Regions from separate parts of the Zongyangia acetica genome, predicted to be linked through region 3. Evidence: predicted binding sites of a transcription regulator. Region 3 holds the regulator's gene; each other region holds the start of a gene.
What was found. Region 3 encodes HrcA, which represses chaperone genes, less so after heat shock. Its sites were predicted from a motif close to TGTTAGCACTCNNNNNNNNNGAGTGCTAACA; they were not measured.
Positions count from the first base shown of each region.

Region 1: a site for HrcA is predicted at 4,519-4,549, ahead of WGC32_RS10535 (Hsp20/alpha crystallin family protein). Genes of this name have one in related genera too.
Region 2: a site for HrcA is predicted at 5,179-5,209, ahead of htpG (molecular chaperone HtpG). Genes of this name have one in related genera too.

Region 1 covers NZ_JBBEWN010000010.1:113,754-123,833, reverse strand. The annotation lists gene WGC32_RS10560 (DNA polymerase III subunit) at 1-873, shown strand, start outside; gene WGC32_RS10555 (PSP1 domain-containing protein) at 919-1,785, shown strand; gene WGC32_RS10550 (4Fe-4S binding protein) at 2,015-2,185, shown strand; gene WGC32_RS10545 (glycine--tRNA ligase) at 2,240-3,616, opposite strand; tRNA gene WGC32_RS10540 (tRNA-Pro) at 3,925-4,001, shown strand; gene WGC32_RS10535 (Hsp20/alpha crystallin family protein) at 4,644-5,084, shown strand; gene WGC32_RS10530 (hypothetical protein) at 5,204-5,503, shown strand; gene WGC32_RS10525 (YibE/F family protein) at 6,003-7,205, shown strand; gene WGC32_RS10520 (CehA/McbA family metallohydrolase) at 7,248-10,080, shown strand, end outside.
Region 2 covers NZ_JBBEWN010000006.1:142,607-152,686, forward strand. The annotation lists gene WGC32_RS07285 (heavy metal translocating P-type ATPase) at 1-965, shown strand, start outside; gene WGC32_RS07290 (metal-sensing transcriptional repressor) at 977-1,249, shown strand; gene WGC32_RS07295 (DUF6125 family protein) at 1,260-1,775, shown strand; gene WGC32_RS07300 (manganese catalase family protein) at 1,833-2,444, opposite strand; gene WGC32_RS07305 (spore coat protein CotJB) at 2,448-2,705, opposite strand; gene WGC32_RS07310 (spore coat associated protein CotJA) at 2,698-2,970, opposite strand; gene htpG (molecular chaperone HtpG) at 3,241-5,157, opposite strand; gene WGC32_RS07320 (DUF4097 family beta strand repeat-containing protein) at 5,358-6,404, opposite strand; gene WGC32_RS07325 (DUF1700 domain-containing protein) at 6,401-6,958, opposite strand; gene WGC32_RS07330 (helix-turn-helix transcriptional regulator) at 6,945-7,271, opposite strand; gene WGC32_RS07335 (GntR family transcriptional regulator) at 7,387-8,151, opposite strand; gene WGC32_RS07340 (amino acid ABC transporter ATP-binding protein) at 8,357-9,100, opposite strand; gene WGC32_RS07345 (amino acid ABC transporter permease) at 9,127-9,786, opposite strand; gene WGC32_RS07350 (transporter substrate-binding domain-containing protein) at 9,971-10,080, opposite strand, start outside.
Region 3 covers NZ_JBBEWN010000002.1:210,208-220,287, reverse strand. The annotation lists gene WGC32_RS02835 (ABC transporter ATP-binding protein) at 1-804, opposite strand, end outside; gene WGC32_RS02830 (ABC transporter ATP-binding protein) at 804-2,561, opposite strand; gene WGC32_RS02825 (MarR family winged helix-turn-helix transcriptional regulator) at 2,653-3,084, opposite strand; gene dnaJ (molecular chaperone DnaJ) at 3,399-4,574, opposite strand; gene dnaK (molecular chaperone DnaK) at 4,671-6,509, opposite strand; gene grpE (nucleotide exchange factor GrpE) at 6,602-7,168, opposite strand; gene hrcA (heat-inducible transcriptional repressor HrcA) at 7,209-8,273, opposite strand; gene hemW (radical SAM family heme chaperone HemW) at 8,458-9,579, opposite strand; gene lepA (translation elongation factor 4) at 9,639-10,080, opposite strand, start outside.

The sequences.
Region 1 (10,080 bases), on a different contig from region 3:
CTGCTGGAGGGGGAAAACGGCCTGGGCAAGCGCCGGCTGGCCCGGATTATCGCGGCCATGGCCCTGTGCAAGGAGGGGCCCGGCGGCTGCTTTCGATGTGACAGCTGCAAAAACATCCTGGCGGATAACCATCCCGACGTGGAGATTTACGGCGGGGCTGGCGGCGCTGGGAGCTTTCACATTGAGGATATCCGGCGGCTGCGCCAGCATGCCGGGATATTGCCCAACCAGGCGGACAAGCGTGTGTTCATTCTGGAAAACTGCGAGAATATGACCACAGCGGCCCAGAACGCCCTGCTCAAGGTGCTGGAGGAGCCGCCCTCCTACGTCATGTTTATCCTGACGGCGCAAAACCGGAACGCCCTGCTCTCCACCATCCTGTCCCGGGTGATCTGCTTCCACCTGGAGGAGCTCTCCAAAGAGGAGTTTGCCCGGGCCCTCCCCCAGATGGCGCCCACAGCGGCGGGGGAGGTCGACCGGCTCTACCAGGCCAGCGGGGGCAACCTAGGCCTCGCCATCCAGATGGCAGGGGATGAGCGGGTGCAAAAACAGGCGGAGTGCGCCCTGCGGCTGCTGTTGGCGCTAAGGAACCGGGACGAGATGGAGATGCTCTCCATTTGCGCCGGCTTCGAGCGGGATAAGGAGGGCTTTCTGGCCTGCCTGGGGCATCTGCGCCGGACTCTGACCACCGCCATGGAGGGCCGCCTTCGGGGGGACAGCCAGGCGGAGGAGGTGCTGGGGGGCCTTTCCACAGCCCGTGTTATGGAGGTAACCGACCTGATTGACAGCACCGTTCTGGCCTTGCGGCGCAACCAGAACTTCAGTTTGACAACCACCCTCTTTTGTGCTAGTTTAAATAATATCTGTAACTAAAAAACTACCGCCGGGGATTCTGGCGGTTGGCGATAGGAGTTTTTCATGATCGAGGTAATCGGAGTACGTTTTAAAAGCGTGGGCAAGGTCTATTACTTTGACCCCAATGGCGTCCAGATTCCAAAGGGGCAGTCGGTGATTGTGGAGACGGCCCGGGGCATTGAGTGCGGCGAGGTGGCCATGGGCAACCGGGCGGTGGACGAGGAGGAGATTGTCCATCCGCTGAAAAAGGTGATCCGGGTGGCTACTGAGGAGGATCTGCAGCATGTGGAGGACAACCACAAGAAGGAATCCTCCGCGTTCCAGATCTGCTTGGAGAAGATCGCCAAGCACAAGCTGCAGATGAAGCTGGTGGACGTAGAATACACCTTTGATAACAATAAGATCCTTTTTTACTTTACCGCCGACGGACGGGTGGATTTCCGGGAATTGGTCAAGGACCTGGCGTCGGTGTTCCGCACCCGCATTGAGCTGCGGCAGATCGGCGTGCGGGATGAGGCCAAGATGATGGGCGGCTTGGGAGTTTGCGGAAAACCCTTCTGCTGCGCCACCTTTTTGGGGGAGTTTCAGCCGGTCTCCATCAAGATGGCCAAGGAGCAGGGCCTTTCCCTCAACCCTACCAAGATTTCGGGAACCTGCGGACGGCTTATGTGCTGCCTGAAATATGAGCAGGCGGCCTATGAGGATCTGCTCCACAGCACTCCCAAGGTGGGAGCCTATGTCCAGACCGAGGAGGGACGGGGTACCGTCATCGAGGTCAATCTTCTGACCGGGCTTTTGAAGGTGCGGTTGGATAAGGCCAAGGACGCGGCGCCGCAGATTTTTCCTAAAGAGAAGGTCAAGACCATCAAGGACGCCCAGATCCGGGTGGACCGGTCGGAGATTGCCGCCCTCAAGGACTTGGAGGGCTAGCGCCTTCCGGCGAGGAAGACGCGCCCACGGCCTAGCTAAAACCGCCGTCCGCAACGCCCGCGTTTTTGTCTCGAACGATACCAAAGCGCGATCTGGCAGCGGGCACTGCCCGCCGGTAGGTGGCGGAAGAAATTAATTGAAAAAACCTCCTGGAAATTGGGCCGGGAACGGTTGCAATTTTCCACGGATATGGTACAATAACGTTGAAAACAAAGGAGGTGTATCATTCATGGCATATGTAATTAATGATGAGTGCATCAGCTGCGGCGCTTGCGAGGCAGAGTGCCCCGTATCCGCTATCTCCGCTGGTGACGACAAATACGTCATCGATCCCGATACCTGCATCGAGTGCGGCGCTTGCAACGGCGTATGTCCCGTAGGAGCACCCAATCCCCAGTAATGAAATAGGTACAAAAAAAGCGCACACCCTAGGGTGTGCGCTTTTCTTTTTGCTTTAGAATTCCAGTTTTTTCTCGATGTAGGGCACAAGCTCCGCAATGGGCATCCGGGTCTGTTCCATGGTATCCCGATCCCGTACGGTGACGCAGCCATCCTCCACACTGTCAAAGTCGAAGGTGATGCACAGGGGGGTGCCGATCTCGTCCTGCCGGCGGTAGCGCTTGCCGATGGAACCGGCGTCGTCGTAATCCACCATGAAATGCTTGGCAAGGTCATGATAGATGGCAGTGGCCTGCTCGGACAGCTTCTTGGAAAGGGGCAGGATACAAGCCTTGTAGGGGGCCAGGGCCGGATGGAGATGCATGACCACACGGGTGTCCTTTTCGCCCACCTGCTCCTCGTCGTAGGCCTCGCACAGGAAGGCCAGAGCCACCCGGTCGGCGCCCAGGGAGGGCTCGATGACATAGGGGATGTACCGCTCGTTGGTCTCCGGGTCGAAGTACTCCAGGCTCTTGGTGGAGTGTTTCATATGCTGGGACAGGTCGAAATCGGTGCGGTCGGCAATGCCCCACAGCTCGCCCCAGCCAAAGGGGAACATAAACTCAATATCGGTGGTGGCGTTGGAATAGTGGGAAAGTTCTTCCTTCTCATGATCCCGCAGCCGGAGGTTTTCATCCTTGATACCCAGATTCAGCAGGAAGTTGTGGCAGTAATCCTTCCAGTAGGCGAACCACTCCAGATCGGTGCCCGGCTTGCAGAAGAACTCCAGCTCCATCTGCTCGAACTCACGAGTGCGGAAGATGAAGTTGCCCGGAGTGATCTCGTTGCGGAAGGATTTTCCGATCTGGGAGACACCGAAGGGCAGCTTCCTGCGGGTGGTGCGCTGGATGTTGGAAAAGTTGACAAAGATACCCTGGGCGGTCTCAGGACGCAGATACAGTTCGCTCTTAGCGTCCTCGGTGACACCCTGGAAGGTCTTGAACATCAGGTTAAATTTGCGGATATCGGTAAAGTTGGTGGAACCGCAGTCCGGGCATTTGACGCCCTTTTCTTTGATGAAATCCATCATCTGCTGGTCGCTCCAGCCGTTGGGGGCCACGCCGGTCTGCTCCTCGATGAGCTTATCGGCACGATGGCGGGTTTTGCAGTCCTTGCAGTCCATCAGCGGGTCGGAAAAACCGCCTACATGGCCGGAAGCCACCCACACCTGGGGATTCATCAGGATGGCGCTGTCCAGTCCCACGTTGTAGGGGGACTCCTGGACAAATTTCTTCCACCATGCTCGTTTGACATTGTTTTTAAACTCCACACCCAGGGGACCATAGTCCCAGGAGTTGGAAAGGCCGCCGTAGATTTCGCTGCCCGGATAGACAAAGCCGCGGCCTTTGCACAGGGCCACAATCTTGTCCATGGTTTTCTCAGAATTGAGCATAACTTTACCTCCCATTTTCTATCCATTACAGACCGACTGCTCCATCGCGTCTGGTGATTCCTCACAGGGAAATCCATATACTAACTTCTTAATTTTAAACGCCAGGGCAGGATAAGTCAAGGAAAAAGGGGATAAAACCGCCATTTTTCCCCTGTGAACCTGCAAGAATTATTGACAGAGGAGGAAGATTCCGCTATAATATTGTTCGCACCACAAATAAAGAGATCCTGCGCTGACTTTGCTAGCACATTCTGATATCGATGATAGGGGCGCAGGTGCGTACAACTTCTATTTCCCTGGTGCGACGACGAGGCGTAGCTCAGTTTGGTAGAGTGCTTGGTTTGGGACCAAGATGCCGCAGGTTCGAGTCCTGTCGCCTCGACCAGGCTGAGCCTGGACGCAATCCGCGTTCCGGGCTCAGTTTTTTCTTTTGCCTTTTCGCCCGCGCTTAAGGCGGGCATCTTTTTTGTGGCGCAAACCACCAGGCTGAGCCTGGACGCAATCCGCGTTCCGGGCTCAGTTTTTTCTTTTGCCTTTTTGCCCGCGCTTAAGGCGGGTATCTTTTTTGTGGCGCAAACCCACCAGGCTGAGCCTGGACGCAATCCGCGTTCCGGGCTCAGTTTTTTCTTTTGCCTTGCCACTCGCGTTTGCAGCGGGTATCTTTTTTGTGGCACAAACCCACCAGGCTGAGCCTGGACGCAATCCGCGTTCCGGGCTCAGTTTTTTCTTTTGCCTTTTTGCCCGCGCTTAAGGCGGGCATCTTTTTTGTGGCGCAAACCAAGGAATTATCCTCAACAAATGGCATGTTCATGCCGTTTGTTGAGGGTTTTTCTTTGACGTGGGATTTGTGGGCGGTCTAAAAAATCGTATATTTTGTAACGAGTCATGGCTTCTTTTGTGAATTTTAGCACTCTCCTCTTGACAGTGCTAATATGGAGTGGTATAACAAGGTTGTTCCAAGAGAGAGGGACGGAAAGGGTCCCTCCCGCAGGGCAAGAAATAAGCGAAAAGATTGGAGGAATGACTTATGTTGCCCAGCATTTTTGGTGAAAATTTGTTTGATGATTTCTTTGATGATGATTTTATGCGTTCCATGTGGAACCGCCGCAATCCGTTGTATGGCAAACATGCCAAGAATTTGATGAAGACTGATGTACGGGAAACGGATACTACCTATGAAGTTGATATTGACCTGCCCGGCTTTAAGAAAGACGAGATTGATGTAGACTTGAAGGATGGTTATCTGACCATCAGCGCCGCCAAGGGCCTGGATAAAGATGAAAAGGATAAGAAAGGCAAATATATCCGCCAGGAGCGGTACGCAGGCGCCCTGAGAAGAAGCTTCTATGTGGGCGATATAGAGCCGAAGGATGTATCCGCCAAGTATGAAGACGGTATCCTAAAGATCTCCCTGCCCAAAGAGGCCCAAAAGCAGCTGCCGAAGACAACGGCCATCGCCATCGAATAAGCGCAACAAATTGATACAGAAGGAGCGTCTCATGGGACGCTCCTTTTTTGTTTTTGAATGGCACTGGACAAGACAGGAGCAGGGGAGTATGATGAGAAAACGAAAGGGGGCGTAGGCCGGTGAATCGGCTGACAAGAAAACAGGGAAACGGATCCGGCTATCAGGTAGACAGCCAACAGATCCAGCCCCTGGAGGAAGGTTATGGCGGCGAGGCCGTCGAAAGACTGGCGAAACTGGAAAACCTCTGGGAAGACCTGGAGCAGAAACAGAAGGAGATCTCCCAAAAGCTGGAGCAGCTGCGGGGAGAGGGGCGGACCAAAAGCGCCCAGTTCCGGGAACTGATGGGAAAGAAGCTTTCCAACAGCTATGTGCTGGCCCTGTTCAAGGATTATGAGATCGACGGGGAGTCGAAGAAATAGAAAAGATCACCAGCATCCTGACAAGGTCAGGATCACATAAGTGCATAGGCGAAAATAAGGCAGCCGCTTCCTGCAAGGGGAAATCCCCCGGCAGGAGGCGGCTGTTTTTTTGCGGCCGATAGCTGCGGAGTGTCTCTAATTTTCCTTTCAATATTCTTTACATTACGAAAACCGAACTTTACATTGCCTTCACGCAAACATGATTGTCCCTCCTTCGCCGGCTGGCTATGATGAATGATGGATCACAAAGCCTGGATCGATGGCAGGCGGCCTTTTCCACGACAGGAAAGAGGGAGAAAACGCCAAGGTCTGAAACCCCGAAGTATAGCTACAGGCATCATGAACTGGGAATCTGCTCCAGAAAAGCAGGCGGCCGGCGGATTTGGCCCAGCCGAAGTCCGAACAGCCGCAGCTTGGATGGCAACAGTTCCTTTTTCTGTTTCCGGCGGAGGGTTGTGCCGGGATATAGATAGAAATCGCTTTGGAGGAAATGAATTTCATGTGGGATAAGTTAAAGATCAAACTGAAGGATTGGGCCCATGCCCTGAAGGAGTGGCTGCAAAAGCCAAAAAACCTGGCGGGACTTGGGGTAGGGGCGGTGCTTTTCGCCGGGCTGATCGCCTGGGGCGTCTGGATCAACCAGCCGGTGGAGGGACAGGTGCCCACCAGCGCCAGCCAGATGGCTTATGACAAGGCAGTGGTGACGGCGGTGCTCTCCGATGATGCCCAGCCCGATGAGGACGCCGAAGGAAAGCGGGTGGGTACCCAAGAACTGGAGATCAAAATCCTCACCGGCGCCCACAAAGATGAAATTATGACCCTGTCAAACCCTATGAGCGCCCTGTTCAATGTGGATTTAGATAAAGGGGATCAGGTCATCGTCCGGATTATGACCGACGATGAGGGCAGCTATTATCCTTCCCTTTTTAACTACGACCGGGGGATTGTCCTAGGCGTTTTTGTCCTGATTTTCTTTGTCCTGCTGGCTGTGCTGGGAGGAAAGAAGGGAATGGGGGCCTTGGCCGGACTGATTTTCACCCTGGCCTGTATCTGGTTTATCCTCATTCCCAGCATCATCCGAGGACTGCCCGCCATCCCGGTGACGGTAGCCATGGTGGCGGTGACAGCGGCGGGGGCTCTGGTGCTGCTCAACGGTTTTTCCCAAAAGACCCTTTGCTCGGTGCTGGGCTGTGTCATCGGCGTCGTGGTAGCCGGGGGGATTGCGGCCCTGGTGGGAACGATCACCCCCATGAACGGCTTTAACATGCCGGAGGCGGAAAACCTCATCCTTTACGGCGCCGACCAGGGGCTGAAGATCAGCGGTCTATTGGTCTGCGGCGTCCTTATCTCCGCCTTGGGGGCGGTCATGGATGTGGCCCTGGGGATCGCCTCCTCGGTCTGGGAGCTGAAGGAGCAAAATCCACGGCTGACGGCGGGAGAGCTTTTCCGTTCCGGCATGCACATTGGCCGGGACGCCATGGGCACCATGGCCAACACCTTGATCCTGGCCTTTGCGGGTTCTTCTTTTAATATGCTCATCCTGGTGCAGACCTATGACATCCCCTTTCTCCAGCTCAGCAACACCGATTATATCTGCATCGAGATCATCCAGAGCATCGCAGGGGCCATGGGGATCCTATTATGTGTGCCAATTGTCGCCTTGATCAGCGCCCGAATGATGGCTGGGCGCAAAGGCGTTTGAACATAGATGTTTGATACGAATTAAAGGAGGATATGAAGGCCAATGAAAACCAAGAACGGTCTGACAAGGGTGGTATCCCTGATCCTGGTGATGTTGATGCTCTTTTCCCTGGTGCCTACGGCAGCCTTTGCCGCGGGAACGGGGGAGTATCACAAGATTGCAGGCAGCGATGATTTTACCACCGGCGAGTATGTTATGATGGTGGACACCGGCTATGCCGTGGGTCCCATGGACGGCGCCTGGGTTTCCGCCGTCGCCCTGACCCCGGATGGGGACACGGTGACAAATCCAGCAACCGCGGTAGTGGAGATTACCGTCACAGGTACCTCCGCCAAGATCAAGCTCAGCGACGGTGCCTTTATCGCGCCCAAAGGGGGCAACAATAACGGCATCGAAGAAAGAGAATATGATTGGGCTTGGACGGAAACAGACGGGAAGTTCGTCTTTTCCGGCACCGGCAGCGATACGGTGGTTTTAGCCAGCAACAGAGCCTCAGGCAACAAATTCCGGGGCTATAAGCAGACCACGGCCACCAAGAATCCCGGCGGATATCCCCACGAGTTTACCCTCTATAAATTAGAGGAGGGCGGCTCTGGGGAGGTAACAGTGGCAGCCCCCTCCGCCAATCCCCAGGCGGGCGCGGTGGCAGAGGGTACCTCCATCACCCTGAGCACTACGACAACCGGCGCCCAGATCTACTACACCCTGGATGGGAGCAACCCTGCCGACAGCGGCAATCCCTCCCGCCAGCTTTACGGCGACGGGAATAAGCCGGTGATCAGCGCCGCCTGCACCCTGAAAGCGGTGGCGGTGCTGGATGGCGTTTACAGCGCGGTACAGACCCTCCAGTACACCATAGAAGAAGGGGGAATCCCCCTGGAGGAAGGGGACAAGGTGGTTATCTATGCCCCGGCCTATAACAAAGCCCTTTCCTCCCAGAAAACCGGCTTCTATAACGTAGGAGTGGATATCGAGGTTTCCGGCGATACCGTCACCGGCTTTGGGGATACCGAGGTGTGGACGGTGGTCAAAAACGGCGACGGCACCTATAGCTTCCAGCAGGACGGCCAGAATATCGGCTTGGCAGAAAGCTACTCCAGCATGGATTTGGGAGCTGTCAACGACGACTGGGAGGTCACGGCCCTTCCCAACGGCACCTACAACATCCGCAACACGGTGCGGGGCAATTACATGGAATGGTATGCGGATTACAACAACTGGAGCAGCTACAATTCCAGCAGCGCCGCTACCGACGACCAGTTCCAGCTTCAGTTTTACAAGGTCACCGGCGAAATAACCGATCCCGAGGATCCCCAGTCCCCCATTGCCGACGGGGACAAGGTGGTTATCTATGCCCCAGCCTATAACAAAGCCCTTTCCTCCCAGAAAACCGGCTTCTATAACGTAGGGGTGGATATCGAGGTTTCTGGCGATACCGTCACCGGCTTTGGAGATACCGAGGTGTGGACGGTGGTCAAAAACGGCGACGGCACCTATAGCTTCCAGCAGAACGGCCAGAACATCGGCTTGGCGGAAAGCTACTCCAGCATGGATTTAGGGGCTGTCAACGACGACTGGGAGGTCACGGCCCTTCCCAACGGCACCTATAACATCCGCAACACGGTGCGGAGCAACTATATGAAATGGTATGCGGATTACAACAACTGGAGCAGTTATAATTCCAGCAGCGCCGCTACCGACGACCAGTTCCAGCTTCAGTTTTACAAGGTCACCGGCGAAATAACCGATCCCGACGCCCCGGAGGTGGAGGGCTTGCAGGTAGAGGCTTCCCCCAAGAGCGGCGCCAGTGTGGAGGCGGGCCAGAAGATCACCCTCTCCGCCGCCGACGGGGCACAGATCTACTTTACCATGAAAACCGACGGCACCGAGCCGGAAGATCCGGATGTGACAAAACCGGAGCTGCAATACACCGACCCCATTGAAATTGAAAACACCCCGGCCAAGGACCAGCCTGTCATCATCAAGGCGGTGGCCTATATCCCCGCTGTGGATGAGACCCCGGCCCAGACCGGCGAAGTCATCACCTTTACCTATAAAGCCCCCATGGAACTGGGAGATTATCAGCTTTATTTCGGCCAGCTTCACGCCCATACCAACCTGTCCGACGGCACCGGTACGGTGGAGCAGGCTTATGACCATGCTTCCAAGGTGGAAAACCTGGATTTCCTAGCCCTTACCGACCACTCCAACTCCTTTGACAACGACGGAGGGGTTCACCTGGGGGATACAAATGCCGAAAGCCTCAGCTCTGAATGGGCGGAAGGCCGCCAGGGCGCCCGGGACATCACCGCCCGGGAGAGCGGCACCTTTGTAGGCCTCTATGGCTTCGAGATGACCTGGTCCGGCGGCGCTCCGGGACACATCAATACCTTTAATTCCGAGGGCTTTGAAAGCCGCAACTACGCCCCTTATAAGAAAGGGGATAACTATGAGGTGTTGCAGGCCTATTACGACACCCTCAACGAGAACCCGGAGACCATCTCCCAGTTTAACCATCCTGGAGATACCTTCGGCGACTTTATGGACTTCTCCCTCTATGACCCGGTGGTGGATAACCAGATCACCCTCATCGAGGTCGGCAACGGCGAGGGGGCCATCGGAAGCTCCGGTTACTTCCCCTCCTACGGCTATTACACCCGGGCTTTGGATAAGGGCTGGCATGTGGCCCCCACCAACAACCAGGATAACCACAAGGGCAACTGGGGAGACTCCAACACCGCCCGCAGCGTTGTACTGGCCACCGACCTGAGCGAGGAGGCCATCTATGACGCCATGAAGAATTACCGGGTCTACGCCACCGAGGATAACGACCTGTCCATCCTCTACTCCCTCAACGGCAACGCCATGGGCTCCA
Region 2 (10,080 bases), on a different contig from region 3:
GCAAGCTGATGGAGGAAAACAGCATAGATCTGGCGTCTTTGGAGCAGCAGGCGGATGATCTTGCCAATGATGGAAAGACGCCCCTATTCTTCGCTGCGGATGGAAAGGTTCTCGGTCTGATTGCTGTGGCCGATGTAGTCAAACCCACCAGCAAGGCAGCCATTGACGCCCTGACCCATATGGGCATCGATGTCATTATGCTCACCGGCGACAATGAGAGAACCGCACGCGCTATTCAGCGTCAGCTCGGCCTCTCTAACGTCATTGCCGGTGTTCTTCCGGCAGACAAAGAAAAAGAGGTCCGCCGGCTTCAGGAATCCGGCAAACGGGTGGCCATGGTGGGGGACGGCATCAACGACGCCCCGGCTCTGGCCCGGGCGGATGTAGGAGTTGCTATCGGCGCCGGTACCGACATTGCTATTGAATCCGCCGACGTTGTACTGATGAAAAGTGACCTACTGGATGCTGTCACCGCCATTGAGCTGAGTAAATCCGTCATCCGCAATATTAAGCAAAATCTATTCTGGGCTTTCTTCTACAACGCTATCGGTATCCCTCTTGCAGCTGGCGTCTTCTACAGCTTCCTGAGCTGGAAACTCAGCCCCATGTTCGGCGCCGCCGCCATGAGCTTGAGCTCTGTTTGCGTTGTCAGTAATGCCCTGCGTCTCAAATTTTTCAAACCCCGGCACGCGGTACCCGCTTCTGCCGGAGAAGATAGAAACATGATTACAACTACTGTGGAAAAAGGAGAAAAGACAATGAAAAAAGTAATCACAATTGAAGGCATGATGTGCAACCATTGTACTGCCCATGTAGAGAAAGCCCTCAACGCTATCGACGGCGTCAGCGCTGTTGTCAGCCTGGAGGACAAAAACGCAACCGTCACCCTCTCGAAGGATGTCAGCGATGATGTTCTGACGCAGGCAGTGACAGACGCCGGCTATACCGTCGTTTCCATTGCCTAAGGAGGGGTTCCATGAAAGCGGATCATAAGCAGATTGTCCGTCTGCTCAAAACCGCCCGCGGCCAAATCGATGGTATTTTGGGCATGGTGGAGGAAGATCGATACTGTATCGATATCTCCAACCAGCTGATGGCCACAACATCCATCCTGCGCAAGGTTAACCGGGAAATTATCAAGGCCCATCTTTCCGGTTGTGTCAAAGAAGCTTTTGAACACGATGATGAGTCGCTCAAAAACGAGAAGATTGAGGAAATCATCTCCATCTTTGAGAAGCTGGATAAATAAGGGGGATCAAATGGACTACAAAAGCATTCATGATTTGCCTCGAGAGAAACTGCTTGAGCTCTGCACCAATTTTGCAAAAAACTGGTTAGCTATGGATGGGCTCTGGTTTCAAGCAGTAGAACGGGATAGCGGCATGGACAAAGCCATGGAGTACGATTATACCGTTTGGGAACAGTTTACCCAGATTGAAGCCCGCAGGATAAAAAAATTGTTGGATCTTCCGGATCGCGCCGGTCTGGAGGGCTTGGCACAGGCCTTAGCTTTCCGTCTCTATGCGCCTCTCAATGAAGACAGCATAGTCAGGGAAGGCAACACCCTCACCTATCGGGTTCACAATTGCCGTGTACAAAGCGCTCGATTCCGAAAAGGGATGCCTTTCCATCCCTGCAAACAGGTTGGTGTAGTGGAATACGATGGTTTTGCAAAGGTCATCGATGATCGCATCACTGCGGAAGCGGTCAGCTGTTATCCCGACATCACCATCCCTGACTGTGCCTGCGTTTGGAAGTTTACCCTCCACCTTTGATTTGATAAAAAAGCTGTATGGCCGAGGCCATACAGCTTTTTTCTTTGGAGAAAGTACCTATCTTCTCCTTCTTCTCTTGTCAAACTCGGGATTAAAAGCATAGAAGTTTTTGCTATCCAGATGATCTTGGGTGGTTCGCAAGGCTTCGCCGAAACGCTGGAAATGAACTATCTCTCTTTCTCGAAGAAATTTGATAGGATCGCGTACATCGGGATCATCAACTAAACGCAAAATATTATCATAGGTAGTTCTCGCTTTTTGTTCTGCCGCTAAATCCTCTGTTAGGTCTGTAATCAGATCGCCTTTAGACTGAAAATACATAGCGCTAAAAGGGGTGCCTGAGGCCGCAATGGGATACAACCCTGTGGTATGGTCAACAAAATAGGTATCAAATCCCGTCTTCTTTATTTCGTCTATCGTCATATTACGGGTCAATTGATGGACAATGGCACAAATCATCTCAATGTGGGCTAGTTCTTCCGTACCTATATCGGTCAGTGTTGCTTTGACTTCATCATAGGGAACAGAATACCTCTGCGCCAGATACCGTTGACTTGCCGCCAATTCTCCGTCTGGTCCGCCAAATTGAGTGATGATCACTTTTGCCATGGCGGGATTGGGCCGGGAAATTTTTACCGGGTACTGTAACTTTTTATCATAAGTCCACATATGCTACGCCTCCTCATCAAGTTCCCAGGGCCAGGGGCCGTCAATCCAGTTCCACCGGTTTCCTCCGGTAAAATCTGTATGACGTAGCGGGCCATACCTTTTGACATACATTTCTCTTGCTTCTCTCTGCATATCTAAATATTTTTGATAGCATTCCAGAGCTTCTTTATTTTGAGGATTATTGTCCAAAAAAAGGGCAATTTCCTGCAAAACAAAATCGCAGATGCGCACCCGGTTTAAAAGCACCTTTCTGTCATCCACGGGGGAGCGCCTCCTCTCCGATAAATGGGAGATCTAAATCCCTAAAAAAGGTACCGCGATTGAACGCTACCTCCGGTTCATATAAATTACCCCAAGGCTGTCTTGGTACATAGGCCATAGCCAAGGGTACATTATTGCAAAAAATGGGATCACGGACCGGATGAGATCCGTTGTTCATATCTGTCAAAGTAAACCCTCCGTTTGCATATGATCTGCGCAACCATTTTAGGTTGCATCCATGTCTTTGAAGAAAGCATGCTTTCATTCCATAGGGACATGGGAAAGCTAAGACGGAATGTCCGCCTTGCTACAATCTATGGTTGTTTTGCAAACAGGGTTCAATGCCAGTTTTAAGTCTTTTTATCCTTTGCCTATAAACCCTGTCTAATCTTTCCTCCTTTTACTACTCGACTATCCAAATTGCGTTAAAAAAATTTTTTATCTTGAGTAGAGCCGAAAACAAAAAGTTAACCGTCCTCCTCAAAATGGAAAAGGGAATGGAGAAATCTCCATTCCCTCTTCCATGCTGTGATTTCTATTGATTGGCCAGAAGTTCGCACACCAGATCAGTGTATGCCGTCGGATCATCCAGTGAAAAACCTGCAATCAGTTCTGCCTGGCTATACAATACCTGGCTCAACTTAGCCGCACGCTCCTTGTCCCCGTCTGCAAAAGCTTTTTGCAAAGCCGTAAACATCGGATGGCCGGCGTTAAATTCCAAGACCCGCTCTGCTTTGACAACTGGTTCATTCTTCATCTGAGCAAAATACTTTTCCATCTCCAGTGTAATGCCGCCTTCACTGGAGAGGCAGACCGGATGGGTTCCCGGTTTGGTGGAAACCTTTGCTTCCTTGATCTTTCCATCCAAACTTTCTTTGACAAAATCAAGGAGCTCCTGATTCTCTTTGGTTTGTTCCTCCGCTGCCTTCTGATCGCTCTCATCCGCAATATCATCACTGCTGACCGATTTAATTTCTTTACCGCTTTCCTCGTGAAGCATCTGCATCACAAAGTCATCCACTTCATCGGTAAGATACAGTACCTCATAGCCTTTGGCCTTAACCGCTTCTGTCTGAGGCAGACGGTCCACCTTGGCAATGGTCTCTCCACAGGCATAGTAAATGTATTTTTGATCTTCCTTCATCCGGGATACATATTCCCCTAAGGTAGACAGTTTTTGCTCTGTGGAAGAATAGAAAAGCAGAAGATCCTTGAGCATCTCTTTATGGGTACCATAATCACTGGCAACACCGTATTTCAGCTGGATTCCGAAATTCTTGAAAAATTCCTCATATTTTTCCCGGTCATTTTCCAGCATCTTTGTTAGTTCCCGTTTGATCTTTTTCTCAATGCTGGAGGCAATCACCTGGACCTGGCGGTCCTGCTGCAGCATTTCACGGGAAATATTCAGTGACAGGTCCTGAGAATCCACCACACCGCGGACAAAGCGGAAATGCTCTGGCAGCAGATCAGCACATTTCTCCATAATCATGACACCGCTGGAATAGAGCTGCAGCCCTTTTTCATAGTCTTTGGTAAAATAATCCCGCGGCATATGCGAAGGGATGAAAAGCAGCGCCTCATAGGAAACGACGCCCTCCGTACTAATATGGATGGTCTTAAGTGGGTCCGCATAGTCAAGGAAACGTTCCTTATAGAACTGGTTGTAGTCCTCGTCGGACACCTCGCCCTTTTTCTTATGCCAGATAGGCACCATATCGTTAATGGTTTCCATCTCCTGATAGGTCTCATATTCTGGCGCTTTGCCCTTGTCATCCTCGTCTTTCTTTTCAATCGGACGGCTTTTTGTTACCATCATCCGAATGGGATAGCGGATATAGTTGGAATATTTTTTAATCAGCTCCCGCAGAGGATATTCCTCCAGATACTGAGAATATTTCTCATCCTCTGTGTCGGCCTTGATCTTCATGATAATATCCGTGCCCACTGTGTCCTTTTCACATTCGGTGATGGTATAACCGTCAGCACCGGAGGATTCCCATCGATAGGCAGTGTCACTGCCATAGGCCCGGCTGATAACGGTTACCGTGTCGCTGACCATAAAAGCGGAGTAAAATCCTACGCCAAATTGGCCGATGATATCAATATCGTCGTTTTTCTGCTCGTCTTTTTCGAGGTTTTCCTTAAACTGCAGAGAACCACTTTTGGCGATGACACCCAGGTTTTCCTCCAAAGCCTGTTTGTCCATGCCGATACCATTATCGGATACCATCAAAGTGCGAGCCTCTTTATCCTGTTGGATGGTGATGGCAAAATCACCGCGGCTCATACCTACGTTTTCGTCGGTCAAAGACAGATAGCACAGTTTGTCAATGGCGTCACTGGCATTGGAAATCAGTTCCCGCAGAAAAATTTCCCGGTTGGTATAAATAGAATGGATCATCAGATCCAAAAGGCGTTTAGATTCCGCCTTAAACTGTTTTTTGGCCATGGTTGGTCTCCCCTTTTATTGTATTAGCAATCACATGCTTAGAGTGCTAATATAAACTATACACTATACCTATCCGGTGTTTCATTAATAAATTGTGAACTTTTTGTGCCTGTTACAAAACAATCTACAATCTTGCAAGACGTAGCTTAAAAATCTAACCCTTACTAAAAAAGGCGGCCAGCTGGCCGCCTTTTTCATTGCTATTCCTTCACATTGATATGGATGCTGCCTAAATCCGCTTGAAGATCCAGGTCGTTTTCCGCCCCTGTGTCAAAGGTCAAACCACCCTGTTCTTCCCCATTCATATAGATTTCCCCCATCTCACAGTGGACATCATAGTTGTATTCATTCTTTCCCAAGGTGGTGGTAACATGGATGCTGCCCATCTCAGCATCAATTCCCGTACGGCCTCGAAGGGTACCCTCGACAACCACAGAACCATTATCCGCTTCAATCTGTAGTCCATCCGATTCCAGGCCCTGAATATCCACTTCTCCCATGCTGCAGGAAATCTCAGACTGCCGCAGCAGGCTGTTACGGATACTCAGACTGCCCAAATCTCCTTGAAAGTTCATTTGATTGGCAGTGATACCGCTCAATTGCGCTTCTCCAAGTTCGCACTGAATTTCCAGCGAGCCCACCGTACCGTTTGATATATTCAAGGAACCACTATCATGGTGAATTGTTAATTTCTCGGCCTCTATGTTTTCATAAACGCCATATCCAAGATCGAGGGAAAAGTCCGCTGTCTTCGCCTTTATATCCTTTACCGTCAGCTCACCCAAGCTGTTTTCTACCTGCACCGTATTAAACTGGGTTCCCTCTGGATAATAAATTGCAAGATAGGTCTTCTGCCGGTTCATCCATCCAAACAGGTCTAGGTTAAAGTGGATTCCCCCATTCGACCCTTGGGTCACATGAAGCGCGCCGTCTTTCACTTCACAGGATAGCTCTCCATCAGAACGGTTGAGCTGATACTCCACACCGTAATGGTCGGAGGGCACAAGACGGATCTCACTCACCCCTGCGTCAACATAAAGTGATTCAAAGGACTCCAGCACTTTTTGATCCTGAATCGTTTCTTCTTTTCCCATATCCATTACTTTTGTTTCGGCAACCTGAATTCCGTTGCCACCAATTACCACACCTGTACTGGCCCCGGCCACAATGGAAATTCCCATGGTAACAACTCCAACAGCGGACAGAATCCCGCCGATAATCAACAGATATTTAGAACTCTTTTTCATTGTACCTCCCCCTTTCTCGTCAGTCTACGGAACATTCTTACAACCCCATGCCAACTGATCACCATCAAACGCTTAACCGGGACAAAGAGGAGCAGTCCAATACCCGCGGCCAGAAGCCCTTCCCCCAGAACCATAAAGCCTGTGGGAATATTGATCAGCATTACGGCAATACCACCCAGGAAATAGATGACACCTCCTGCCATAAGGGATACCGGAATTATAAAAATCGCAAACAAAACCGCGGCAAACGCTATCAAAAGGATAAGGATAATGGGGCACAGGATGATACCGAGGATAATTTTTACAGCTAACGGCATCCCTTTCTTTTTGGGATACATCATCGGTGCTTCCGCGCCATTCTTGTAATAATAATCGGCGACAATCTCCGCTCCCAACTTTTCTGGCGATCCTAATTCCTCCAATACCTTTTGTTCATTTTCAATGCCAGCATCTGCAAAATAATCCCGGTAATAGGCCAGCGCATTCTCTCTTTCCCCTGGCGGCAGCTGCCGAAGCTGTACATCCAGCCTTCTCAAAAAATCACTTGCACTCATGATTGATTCCTCCACTCAAAACAAGATCTACTTTTTCCTTATACTCGCTCCAGTCCCGCATATATTGTTCAAGGCGCTGTTTTCCCTCTTCGGTAATCCGATAGTACCGCCGGTTGCGGCCCTGACAGGGCTGATCATATGTGGTCAGGCAGTTGTCCTTTTGCAGCCGCCGCAGCACCGGATACAAGGTGGATTCCGATATCTCGATGATGCTGCGGATATTTTGGGTCAAAATATATCCGTAGGTATCCCCTCGGGCCAGTACTGCCAACACACACGCCTCTAGAAGGGAAGCCCCCAACTGAAACGCCATGTCCTCACCTCTATTCTTATATCACTTTCTATATTATATTTAATATAATATAATTTGTCAATCTATATTATATTAAGCTATAAAAAAGCCCGGGATCATAGGATCCCGGGCTTTTTTATAGCTCTTCTGATGTATTAACTGTGGAAACGGTGAACTTATTCCGATCCCCCCGATATCTGGCAATAGAGTATTCCACCGGCCGGTCATAACAGTTATAGCCTGTCGTTCGAAACTGCAAAACCGCATGTCCTCGTTTGATCCGAAGGTGACGGGATTCAAAGGGCCCCGCGTTAATAGCTTCTATGGTTCTTTTGGCACGAACTACCTCTGTCTGAGGGTCAAGACTGGTAAACTCTGTCAAGGACCGCACCGACATGTCCATCTTCAGGATCGGAGCGCACAATTCATAAGGCAGATAGGTATCCACAATGACAATGGGATCCGATCCTGCGTAGCGGAGACGGGACAGCTTGATGACCTTATCATCCTCGGTAATCTCCAACGCCTTCATAATGGAGTCTGTTGGATTTATCACCTCAAATTCCAACACTTCGGTTTTAGGTTCCAAACCGGCACGAGCCATTTGGGAACGGAAGTTATCCAGCTTATAAACAAATTCCTGGGAAATCTTCGGCTTGGATACAAATGTTCCCTTACTTTTAAGCCGGCAGAGATATCCTTCATTGACAAGTTCCAAAATCGCTTGCCGCACTGTGGAACGGCTGACCTTATACATTTGGGAAAACTCAACTTCAGTGGGGATCAGATCTCCCGTCTGCAAATTTCCGGATAAAATTTCGCTGAGGATGATTTCCTTGATCTGAAAATACAAAGGAACCGGACTTGTTTTGTCAATATGGTGCTTCACAAAGTCGATCAAACCAATTCCTCCCTTTCATCAAAAAAAACATACAGATATATCAAATCACTTCCATACATATCATACAACTATTGTAAAAACTCAGTGGATTTGCGACTTTTTTATTATAACACTTGTATATTTTTACTGTCAATTTTTCTTCCGCTACTCTATAAAAAATCCCGACATATACGTCGGGATTTTACAATGATTTACAATGCAAAAATTAAAAAATACTGTTGAGGAATTCCCTGGTTCTTGCTTCCCGGGGATTGCCAAAAATCTGCTCCGGCGTGCCACTTTCCAATATCTCACCATTGTGCATAAAGAGGACCTGATTGGAAACCTCCCGTGCAAACGCCATCTCATGGGTCACAATAATCATGGTCATGTGCTCCTGGGCCAATTGTTTCATTACCGCCAGAACCTCGCCTGTCAGCTCCGGGTCTAGGGCGGAAGTGGGTTCGTCAAACAGGATGATTTCGGGTTTCATCATCAAAGAACGGGCGATCTCTACCCGCTGCTTCTGACCGCCAGAAAGATTAGAGGGATAAGCATCGATTTTGTCCGCCAGTCCCACCTTGGTCAACAAATTAATACACTGTTCCAATGCCTCTTCTTTTGGCATTTTCTTTACTGTCATCGCTGGCATCAATAAGTTCTGCTTAACCGTCATATGCGGGAACAGATTGAAAGATTGGAACACCATCCCCATCTTCCGGGTGATCTGCTTCACCTGCGCTGAGGGTGCATAATGTCCATCGCGGATCATATCCTCCCCATCTACAGTGACTGTACCACCATCAATCTGTTCCAGGTTAATAAGACAACGGAGAATTGTACTCTTTCCCGAACCGCTGGAACCAATAATGGAAACTACGTCACCCTTATCCACATTAAAACTAATATTCTTTAGGACTTCTAACTTGCCAAAAGACTTTTTCAGTCCCTGTATCTCAATTAACGCCATGACATCTGTTCCTTTCTTCCACAAGCCTATTTAAAACTGAATTTTTTCTCCACCTTTTTGAAGAAAAAGGTGAGCAGCATTACCATCACCAGATAAATAATCGCCGCTAGAATAAATGGAATCGTTGTCATATCCCGGCTTACCGCAAGCTTTGCGTAGTGAAGCACTTCGGGTACAGAAACCGCGTATAACAGAGATGTATCCTTCACCAAGGTAATGGATTCGTTGGCAATAGAAGGCAGGGCCACCCGGATCATCTGGGGGATAATCACCTTCATGGTGGTCTGCACCTTGCTCAGGCCCAGCACCTTACATGCCTCATACTGGCCTTTGTCAATCGCTAAAAGGCCTCCGCGATAAATCTCTGCAAAATAGGCCGCATAATTGAGGACAAATCCGATACAGGCGGCTGTAAAACGGCCAAATTTCAAATATTCGCCAATCACTGGTAGAATGGGGAGTCCAAAATAAATAAAGAATAGCTGAAGCAACAATGGTGTTCCCCGCATTAGCGTAATGTAGGCATTACCAATCCATCGAAGCACACGGAACCGGCTGCGCACCATTCCTGTAAACACAAAGCCTAGAGGCATCGCCAAAATTATAACGATAAAAAAGAGCAATATCGTTGTCTGCGCACCGAGCAAAAGTGGTTGCGTCAGTGTCCATATGTATTGCAAATCCAAAATATTCCCTCCTGCAAAGGCGTCCGTACCGCCGCTGTTTTTCTGCTATTCGTTCTAAAATGATACCATGTTATCAAACGAAAGCCACTGGGAATATCATACCATAAAAGATAAAAAAACAAAACCGGTTTTGTAAAAAAACCGGTTTTGTTTTCACACTTTGTCACTTTTATAGTCGATGGGGTTATTTGAGGACAATATCCTTTCCAAACCATTTCTCAGAGATTTCAGCTGCGGTACCTTCGGCAACAACCTCATCAAAGGCCTCCTGAACCTGCTGTGCAAATTCAGTAT
Region 3 (10,080 bases):
CGACTCTGGAAGGTGATCCATGGCTTCTAACGCAGCAGCGGAATCCTCAGGGTCCACTTGGGAGAGGACTTCCATCATGGAAAGCTGGTCTGCGCCGGTGATGGCGACGCCGTCAACGGTTATATCCTGGAACAACGCAGCCTGGACAGGCTCCGGCAGCTGGCCCAAAGCGCTCTGAACGGCAGTTTCATCGCTGCTATCTACGTTCCCAAGAAAGGACAGGGCCGCTAGCTGATCCGCCGCGGAAATGCTGGCCCCATCCACCTGGATGTCATCGATCAGGACTTCCAGCACAGAATTGGGCAGGGATAGAAGTTGTGCTGCCGCATTGGCTCCCTCCGCTTCCGAGCTCATATTCGCCATCACTTCCTGAAAAGCCTGCTTTTCTTGCTCCGTCAGATCCGGAGAACTCAGAATATCGGCTGCCTTTTGGCTTAGCTTCTCTTCATCGCTGATGTTAGCGGCAATGGCGTCCATAACGGTTTGGGTATTGTCTGTTAGGTTTTGTGAAATGGTCTGGGCGATTTCTTCCATTTTTTCTGTGTTGGGTGAGATTCCCGCCGTGATGGTGTCGGTCATATCCGACAGCTTATCCGGTCCCATCAAGGTGAGGATGGTTCCGATCCCCGCGCAGATCAGAGCGATGACAATGGCCGCCCTATATCTGCGGCAGTAACCGAGCAGTTTTTTCCAGGTGCCGATGAAGTCCTTGGCCTTTTCTCCGCCTCTGGCCATTCTCGGCCCGCCTGCCGGGCCATGATGCCTGACTTGGTGCTGGCCCGTTTGATAGCCTTTATGTTCCATTACGCCAATTCCTCCTTTGAGAGCTGGGACAGGGCAATCTGCTGGTAAACTTCACAGTTTTCCATCAGCTCTTGATGTTTGCCCATACCGGCAATTTTGCCTTCATCCAGGACGATAATCTTATCCGCGTCCCGGATGGTTCCAATCCGCTGGGCCACAACGATACGTGTTACATCCTTGCACTCTTTGTCCAAGGCGCTTCGCAGGACCCGGTCCGTCTTATAGTCCAGTGCCGAGAAGGAATCGTCAAAGATAAGGATTTCAGGCTTTCTCGCGATGGCCCGGGCAATGGAAATCCTTTGTTTCTGGCCTCCGGAAAGGTTGGAGCCTCCCTGCGCCACATAACCGTCATAACTGTTGTCCATCTGTTCTACAAATTCGCTTGCCTGCGCCGTGGCGACGGCTTCTTTGACCTGGTCAAGGGAAGCCGGTTTTCGGCCGTTGTCGCCATAGGCCACATTGGAGCGGATGCTGCCAGAAAACAGGGTGGCCTTCTGGGAAACGTAACCGATTTTGTTGCGCAGGGCTTTCTGGGAATACTCCCGGACGTCAACGCCGTCTACCAAAACCTGCCCCTCGGTCGCGTCGTAAAAACGGGGAACCAAGTTGATGACGGTACTTTTTCCGCAACCGGTAGAGCCGATCAAGGCCACCGTTTCCCCTTTGTGGGCGGTAAATGTAATGTTTTTCAGCACGCATTCTTCAGCGTCGGGATAGTGGAAGGATACATTTTTAAACTCCACTTCGCCGGTGACGCCTTGCTGCCCCTCTGTCCTTGTTCCATCCACGATGGTGGGGTGGGTATCCAGTACCTCCTGGATACGTCTGGCGGCGACAGAGGCACGGGGAAGGATGACAAAGATGACCACCAGCATCATAAAGGACATGACAACCTGGATGGCGTATTGAGAGAACACCATCATGTCAGAGAACAGGGTGAGCTTTCCCTGCATCCCGGCCTGGTCGATGAGCACTGCGCCAATCCAATAGATGGCGAGGGAGAGACCGCTCATTACCATCTGGATACTGGGCAGCAAAAAGGCCATGGTGCGCTGGGCAAAAAGCTGATTTTTTGTCAGGGCTGTGTTGGCACGATCAAACTTTGATTCTTGGTAGTCTTCTGCGTTGTAAGCACGGACAACCCGAAGGCCTGTTAGGTTCTCTCTGGTCACACGGTTTACATCGTCGGTGAGTTTCTGCATCTTCCGGAATTTTGGTGTGGCCAAAAGCAGGCAGATGCCGACGATGATGAGCAGTATCACCACTGCCGCTGCCGTGGAAAGGGTCCACTGCCACTGTTTGTCGGCAATCTTACATACGGCCCACACAGCCATAATGGGCGCCTTGACCAGCATCTGCAGACCCATGGCGATGAGCATCTGAATCTGCGTAACATCGTTGGTGGAGCGGGTGATTAGGCTGGCGGTAGAAAAATGGCCGATCTCTTCCATGGAGAAAGATTGGACCTTGCTGAACAGCTTCCCCCGGAGAATTCCACCGAAGGAGGAAGCGATACTGGCGGCGCAGACAGCGGTCGCCACAGATGAGATGAGGCTCCCCAGCGCGCATAGCAGCATTTGGCCGCCAGCAATAAGGACATCCGCCATGGCGCTTCCTTCCGTTTGCACCAAGGTGGTGATTTCCGCCATGTATTCGGGCGTTTTCAGATCCAGCCATACCTGGATGACGATGAAGACAAGGGAGAGGGCAACAAGTGACCATTCCCTTTTTCTAAGATTTTTAAAAATCTTGAGCATGGACTGCACTCCTTCTTACATTTACTTCATGCGAATAAAATGGAGAGAATAATTGGAAAGGAGGGAAAGGCGAAATTCGAGAGCCTTCCAATTAGCCGATTTCCGGAGGACTTACGATCTTCCGGATCTCATGAAATGTGTCGATAAATTCCAACAGGCGTTTTTCCCCAATCTGGTCAATGATGCGTCCCATCTGCTGATACAGATCCTGCCGCATCTTGAAGATGAGCTGTTTTCCCAAAGGAGTAAGTTTCACGATGGTAACACGGGCGTCAGACACATCGTGTTCCTTGGTGATCAATCCTCTTGCTACCATCTTTTTTATTAAAACTGCCACCCTCGCTGTACTGATATTCAGAATGTCACTGATCTTCCCCGCGGTGATAGTTTCATTAGACTCATCAAGCAGCCGGAGCACCGCTCCAATGCCTGCTTGGGTTTCATCCATCCGTTTGAAAAAAGCAGTAGGATGAAATTGCTCCAGCTTATGGAGCATGGCTTCAATCTGCGCTTGGGTAGCCATAAAAGGACCTCCCCTCAAAAAACTAACTAGGTTAGATTATAGATCACAGTTTTATCTTTCATAAGATAAAACTGTGAATACTTTTTGAATATTCAAAAAGCCGATGGAGCGTTGCCGAGGGGGCTGGCCTTAGACTCTTTCCGGCCGGGACAAAAACATGGGTGGAATGTTTTGAAAGCTCCTATTTCAATCTGTAAACGGAAATAAAAAAGCTCCGTGTATTTTTTCACGGAGCCTTTCATTGTTTCAAATTCCCGGGATATGGGAATATGGTTAAAGTTTCCCGTTAGACGTGGGACAACTTATAGGACTATTTAGCTTTTACCTTCCCAAGCGTCCTTGAGCTTATCGAAGAAACCTTTCCGTTTCTCATAGTTTTTCTCAGAGGAAGCACCCTCAAACTGCTTGAGCAGATCCTTTTGCTTTGCGCTCAGGTTCTTGGGCACCTCGATGGTGACCTTGACGTACTGGTCGCCCCGTCCCCGGCCATTGATGAGGGGGATTCCCTTGTTTTTAAGCCGGAAGGTGGTGCCAGGCTGGGTTCCTTCGTGAATGCTGTATTTCACCTTGCCGTCGATGGTGGGAACTACCACCTCGTCGCCAAAGACCGCCTGGGTGAAGGTGATGGGGATTTCACACCAAACATCGAAGCCATCCCGGTCGAAGATGGGGTCGGGCCGGACGCTGACATTGACGTTCAGGTTACCGGCAGGCCCGCCGTTGATGCCCATATCCCCCTGGCCAGATACAGCAAAGGTTTGGCCGTCATCGATACCGGCGGGGATGTTGACCTCGATGGTCTTGTTGACACGAACCCGACCCAAGCCGTTACAAGCCGTACAGGGATCGGAAATGATTTTTCCTTTACCGGAGCACTTGGAGCAGGTCCGGGTGGAGTTGATGACGCCGAAGGGGGTCCGCTGGGTCACCCGTACCTGGCCGGAGCCGTGACAGTCAGGACAGGTCTTGATGGCGTCGGCATTTTTGGCGCCGGTGCCGCCGCAGGTTTTACAGGTTTCCAGCCGGGAAATCTTCAGCCGTTTGGTACAGCCTTTGGCCGCTTCCAAAAAGCTGAGGACGATGGAGGAGCGCAGGTCGTTACCCCGTACAGGTCCGTTGGGGTTCCGAGAACCGCCGCCTCCGCCAAAGCCACCGAAACCACCGCCGAAAAAGCTGTCGAAGATATCGCCCAGATCGTCAAATCCAAAGCCGCCTGCACCGCCATAAGCTCCCGCGCCGCCTGCGCCCGCCCCATAGGACGGGTCCACGCCGGCGTGGCCGAATTGATCGTAACGCGCGCGCTTTTCAGGATTGGAGAGGACCTCATAGGCTTCTCCAACCTCTTTGAATTTGGCTTCTGCTTCCTTATCTCCTGGATTGAGGTCCGGGTGATACTTTTTTGCAACTTTACGATATGCTTTTTTGATCTCGTCCTCCGAGGCGCCCTTTTCGACGCCAAGGACTTCGTAATAATCTCTCTTTTCTGGCAAATTGATCACCCTTACGTATGAATTGTCACAAACCACCTGCACAAGATAAGACCGGGTATAGGCCCAGTCTTATCATCGCGCAGCTGTTTTAGTATATTACTTGTTCTGGTCTTCGTCAACCTCTTTGTAGTCGGCGTCCACCACGTTGTCATCGTGGGGAGCTTCAGCGCCAGGGGCAGCGCCGCCTGCAGCCTGACCGGCTGCTTGGGTCTGCTGGTATACTTTGGAGGAGACTTCATAGAACTTTTTCTGCAGCTCATCCTGGCGGGACTTGATGGCCTCCAGATCGGTGCCCTTCAGCGCTTCTTTCAGGGCGTCTACCTTGGCCTGGACATCCGCTTTATCGGCGGCGTCGATCTTGTCACCCAGGTCGGTGAGGGTTTTCTCACACTGATAGACCATTTGGTCTGCGCCGTTTCTTACATCGATTTCCTCACGGCGCTTTTTGTCCTCAGCGGCATACTGCTCAGCCTCTTTGACTGCCTTTTCAATGTCCTCCTTGGACATGTTGGTGGAGGAGGTAATGGTGATGTTCTGCTCCTTGCCGGTGCCGAGATCTTTTGCGGTAACATGGACAATGCCGTTGGCGTCGATGTCGAAGGTTACCTCGATCTGAGGCACACCCCGGGGCGCAGCAGGGATGCCGTCCAGACGGAACATACCCAGAGTCTTGTTATCTTTCGCCATCTCACGCTCACCCTGGAGGACATGGACCTCAACCGAAGTCTGGCCGTCAGCAGCGGTGGAGAAGATCTGGGACTTCTTGGTGGGGATGGTGGTGTTGCGGTCAATGATCTTGGTGAAGACACCGCCCAGGGTTTCCAGGCCCAGGGACAGAGGGGTAACATCCAGCAGCAGCAAGCCTTTGACGTCGCCGCCCAGGACGCCGCCCTGGATAGCCGCGCCGATGGCGACGCACTCATCGGGGTTGATGCCCTTGAAGGGCTCTTTGCCGGTGATCTTCTGAACTGCTTCCTGAACAGCGGGGATACGGGTGGAACCGCCTACCAGCAGGATCTTATCAAGATCAGAAGCGGACAGGCCGGAGTCGGACAGAGCCTGGCGTACCGGACCCATGGTGGCTTCCACCAGGTCAGCGGTCAGTTCGTTGAATTTTGCCCGGGTCAGGTTCATATCCATGTGTTTCGGGCCGGTGGCGTCTGCGGTGATAAAGGGCAGGTTGATGTTGGCCTGGGTGACGCTGGAAAGCTCGATTTTTGCTTTCTCCGCCGCCTCTTTCAGCCGCTGCATCGCCATTTTATCGCCGGTCAGGTCGATGCCGTTTTCTTTCTTAAACTGGTCGGCCAGATAGTTGACAATCCGGTTATCAAAGTCATCGCCGCCCAAGCGGTTGTTGCCTGCGGTGGCCAGTACTTCCTGTACGCCGTCGCCCATTTCGATGATGGAGACATCGAAGGTGCCGCCGCCCAGGTCGTAAACCATGATCTTCTGATCGTTTTCTTTATCTACGCCGTAAGCCAGTGCTGCGGCGGTGGGCTCGTTGATAATTCTCTTGACTTCCAGTCCGGCAATCCGGCCGGCATCCTTGGTAGCCTGGCGCTGTGCGTCGGTGAAGTAAGCCGGTACGGTAATAACCGCGTCATAGACCTTTTCGCCCAGATAGGCTTCTGCGTCAGTCTTCAGCTTTTGCAGGATCATAGCGGAAATTTCTTGGGGAGTAAAGCCTTTGCCATCAATATTTACCTTATAGTCAGAGCCCATATGGCGTTTGATGGAGCTGACGGTGTGATCCGGATTAGCGATGGCCTGACGTTTTGCAACCTGTCCTACCAGACGCTCACCGTTTTTAAAAGAGACAACAGAAGGTGTTGTCCGGTCGCCTTCCGCGTTGGGGATGACGACAGCCTCGCCGCCTTCCATAACGGCGACACATGAGTTTGTAGTACCTAAGTCAATACCAATGATTTTTCCCATAATCAATTCCTCCTCGAATCTTACATTCGAATTCTATACTTTTCAGTTCGTTATATTCTGCATTTATGTGAAAGGCCCAGGGCCTTTGCTTCTTAATTTGCAACCTTCACCATGGCGTACCGCAGGATTTTGTCGCCCATCCGGTAGCCTTTCTGGAAGACCTCTACCACCTGGGACTGGCCCAGGGAATCGTCGTCCACATGCATCACCGCGTGATGCAGCGTTGGATCAAAGTCTCCCTCGGTGGGATTGATCTCCTCAATTCCCAGCTTTTTGATGGTTTCCAGCAGTCCGTCGTAGATCATCTGCACTCCCTTGCGGAAGTTCTCGTCGGTGCTTTCGGTGGCCAGGGCACGCTCGAAATTATCCAGCACCGTCAGAAACTGAGCTGCGGTATCCGCCTTGGCGTCGGTATAAATCTGATCCTTTTCCCGCTGGGAACGCTTGCGGAAGTTGTCAAATTCGGCCATGGAGCGCAGCAGCTTATCGTTGAGATCCTTGACCTGCTCTTTGAGGGCCTCGGTTTCGTCGGGAGCCTTTGCCTCCTGCTCTGCTTGGGCGCTTTGAGAAGGGGTTTCCTGCTCGGTGCCCGCTGCCTCCTGCTGGGAAGCAGTTTCCGGCTCGGCGGCCTCCGGGCTCTTGTTTTTCTTTTCGGCCACGTCAATGTCTCCTTTCGGTTTTCATGATGTATGTGAAATGTTATTCGTTGGATGATGAAGACGTCTCCGGCGTGATATCCTCCTCTTCGGAAATTTCGGTGAGAAGCCGTCCCAAGGTGTCGGCAAAATACTGGATGTGGGGGATGAGTTTCGGATAATCCATCCGCACCGGCCCCACAATGCCAATGATGCCGGATCTGGAAGAGCCTACATTATAGCGGGCGATGACAATGCTGGAATCGGCAAGCTCTGATTTTCCAGCTTCTTTGCCGATGGAGACGTTTTTATCCTTCATCTCCTCGTTGATGAGCCGGAGCATTTCATCCCGCTTGTTGAGAAAGGTCAGAAGGTCGTGCGCTACAGGGGTGAACTCCTGATAGGTAAGCAGATTGGTTTCTCCTTCTACGTAGTAGCGCCCGGCGTAAATCTGCCGGCACAGATCGAAGATACAGACCAGCAGCGGCGTGAACACCCGGGAATATTCTCCCAGGGCCACAGCCACCGATTGAAGGTAGAGCTTGGAAACGCCTTCCAAGGATTGACCTCTGAACCGGGAGTTGACATATTTCCGGAAGAAATCCAGCACCTGGGGGGTGACGGCAAAATCCACCCGGCAGACCTTGCTCTTGACCACGCCGTTGGAGGCGATGACCAAGACCACCAAGGTCCTGGGCCCGGAGGGGATAATGTCGATCCGGCGCACCGTTACATCCTCCGGCGTCATGGTGGAGGAAACGGTGACACAGTGGGTGGCTTGGGCCAGGGCCGTAGCCGCGTCTTCTACCAACTGGTCGGGATCGGGGTGCTGAATGTTAAAGAGCGCGTCAATTTCCGCCTTTTCTGCGGCGGTCAGGGGCTGGGTCTGCATCAGGTTGTTGATGTAGAGCCGGTATCCCTTGTGGGAGGGCACACGCCCTGCTGAAGTATGGGGCTGTTCAAGATAACCCATCTCAAACAGGGCCGCCATTTCGTTGCGGATGGTTGCGGGGGAGATTGCGTAATCCATCACCGACGCCAGCAGCTTGGATCCTACCGGCTCACCGGTTTTGGTGTAAATCTCGATGATCGCTGAGAGGATTTGCATCTTCCGTCTATCCAGTTCCACAGCGTATCACCTCTTTTTGCTATTTTAGCACTCTTGATTATGGAGTGCTAAATCTTACAGTTATCAATGTATCACTTCTCTTTTAGTATGTCAAGGGACTTCATAGTTTATTTACAAAAATGTTGGCAATCGTCCACAGAGACTGCCAAAAAAGAAAACGCGGCTGTTTTTCGGCCGCGTTTTTTTAACAGGAGATAGTATTCAAGAGATGAGAAATAATGCTGTTGGAGAGGAGAAACCCCTCCGTCGTCAGGGAGAGATGATGTCCGTTTAGACAAAGAAGACCCCGGCGCTCCAGGGGCGGACAAGCCCTTTCCAAAGGGGAGACGTCAACGGAAAACCGGCTGCCCAGCTGATCCAGGTTGATCCCCTCTGCCAGCCGCAGCCCCAGCATGAACTCCTCGAAAAAGCCGCCCCCATCGCAGACGCCATCAAAGGGGATGTCTCCGAAGCCGGGCGCTTTACAGAAGGATTCCAGGTCCCGTGGCAGGGCAAAGCGGCTGCCGCCGTAGTAGGAATGGGCGGCAGGGCCAAAGCCCAGATATTCCTGGCACCGCCAGTATTTCAGGTTGTGGCGGCTCTCATAGCCCGGTTTCGCAAAGTTGGAAATTTCATACTGATGAAAGCCCAAGGAGGAAAGCCCCTCCACCGCGGCCAGATACAGATCGACCTGGGTATCCTCGTCGGGGATTTGGGAGAGAAAGCGGGGGGAGTTGTAAACGGTGCCCTCCTCTACCTTTAAAATATAGGCAGAGATATGGGTGGGCTTTAGGGAGGCGGCAAAATCCAGCGTTTGGGAGAGGGAGGGGGCTGTCTGTCCGATGACCCCCAGCATGACGTCCAGGGAGATGTTGTCTATCCCGCCCTGCCGGGCCAGCTCCACCGACTGGGCCACCTCTTCCCGGGTGTGGCGGCGGCCCAGAAGGCGCAGTTCGGAGGAAACGGCCGACTGCATGCCAAAGCTCACCCGGGTAAAACCAAGCCTCCCTAAGGCGGCGATGGTATCCCCCTCAGCGGCTCTGGGATTGGCCTCGGCGGTGATTTCACAGTCCTTAGAGAGTGGGAAATGGGCGGCCACCGCCTCCAAAATCCGGGAAAGCCGCTGGGATCCCAGCAAGGTAGGGGTGCCGCCTCCCAGATAAACGGAGTCCGCCTTTTCCGTGGGGGCGGTAGCAATATGACGGAGCAGGGCGGCGGTGTAGGCATCCATTGCCTCATCGCCGCCCCGGAGGGAATAGAAATCGCAGTAGGGGCATTTGGAGCGGCAGAAGGGAACGTGGATGTAAATGCCGATGGGCTGGGGCATCCAAAGACCTCCTTTGAGAAAAAGGCCGCCGCAGGTCGCGGCGGCCGGTTTTGACAGATTTAGTCGTCCAGCTTGAGGACAGCCATAAAGGCCTCCTGGGGAACCTCCACAGTACCCAGCTGGCGCATCCGTTTTTTGCCTTCCTTCTGTTTTTCCAGAAGTTTCTTTTTCCGGGTGATGTCGCCGCCATAGCACTTGGCCAATACATCCTTGCGCATGGCTTTGACCGTCTCCCGAGCGATGATCTTGCCGCCGATGGCCGCCTGGATGGGCACCTCAAACATCTGGCGGGGAATATTTTCTTTGAGCTTCTCGCAGATCCGGCGGGCCCTGGGATAGGCGTTGTCGGCAAAGACGATGAAGGAGAGGGCGTCTACGATCTCGCCGTTTAAAAGGATGTCCAACTTGACAAGACGGGAGGGAACATAGCCCTTCATCTCATAGTCGAAGGAGGCATAGCCTTTGGTCCTGGACTTGAGAGCGTCGAAAAAGTCGTAGACA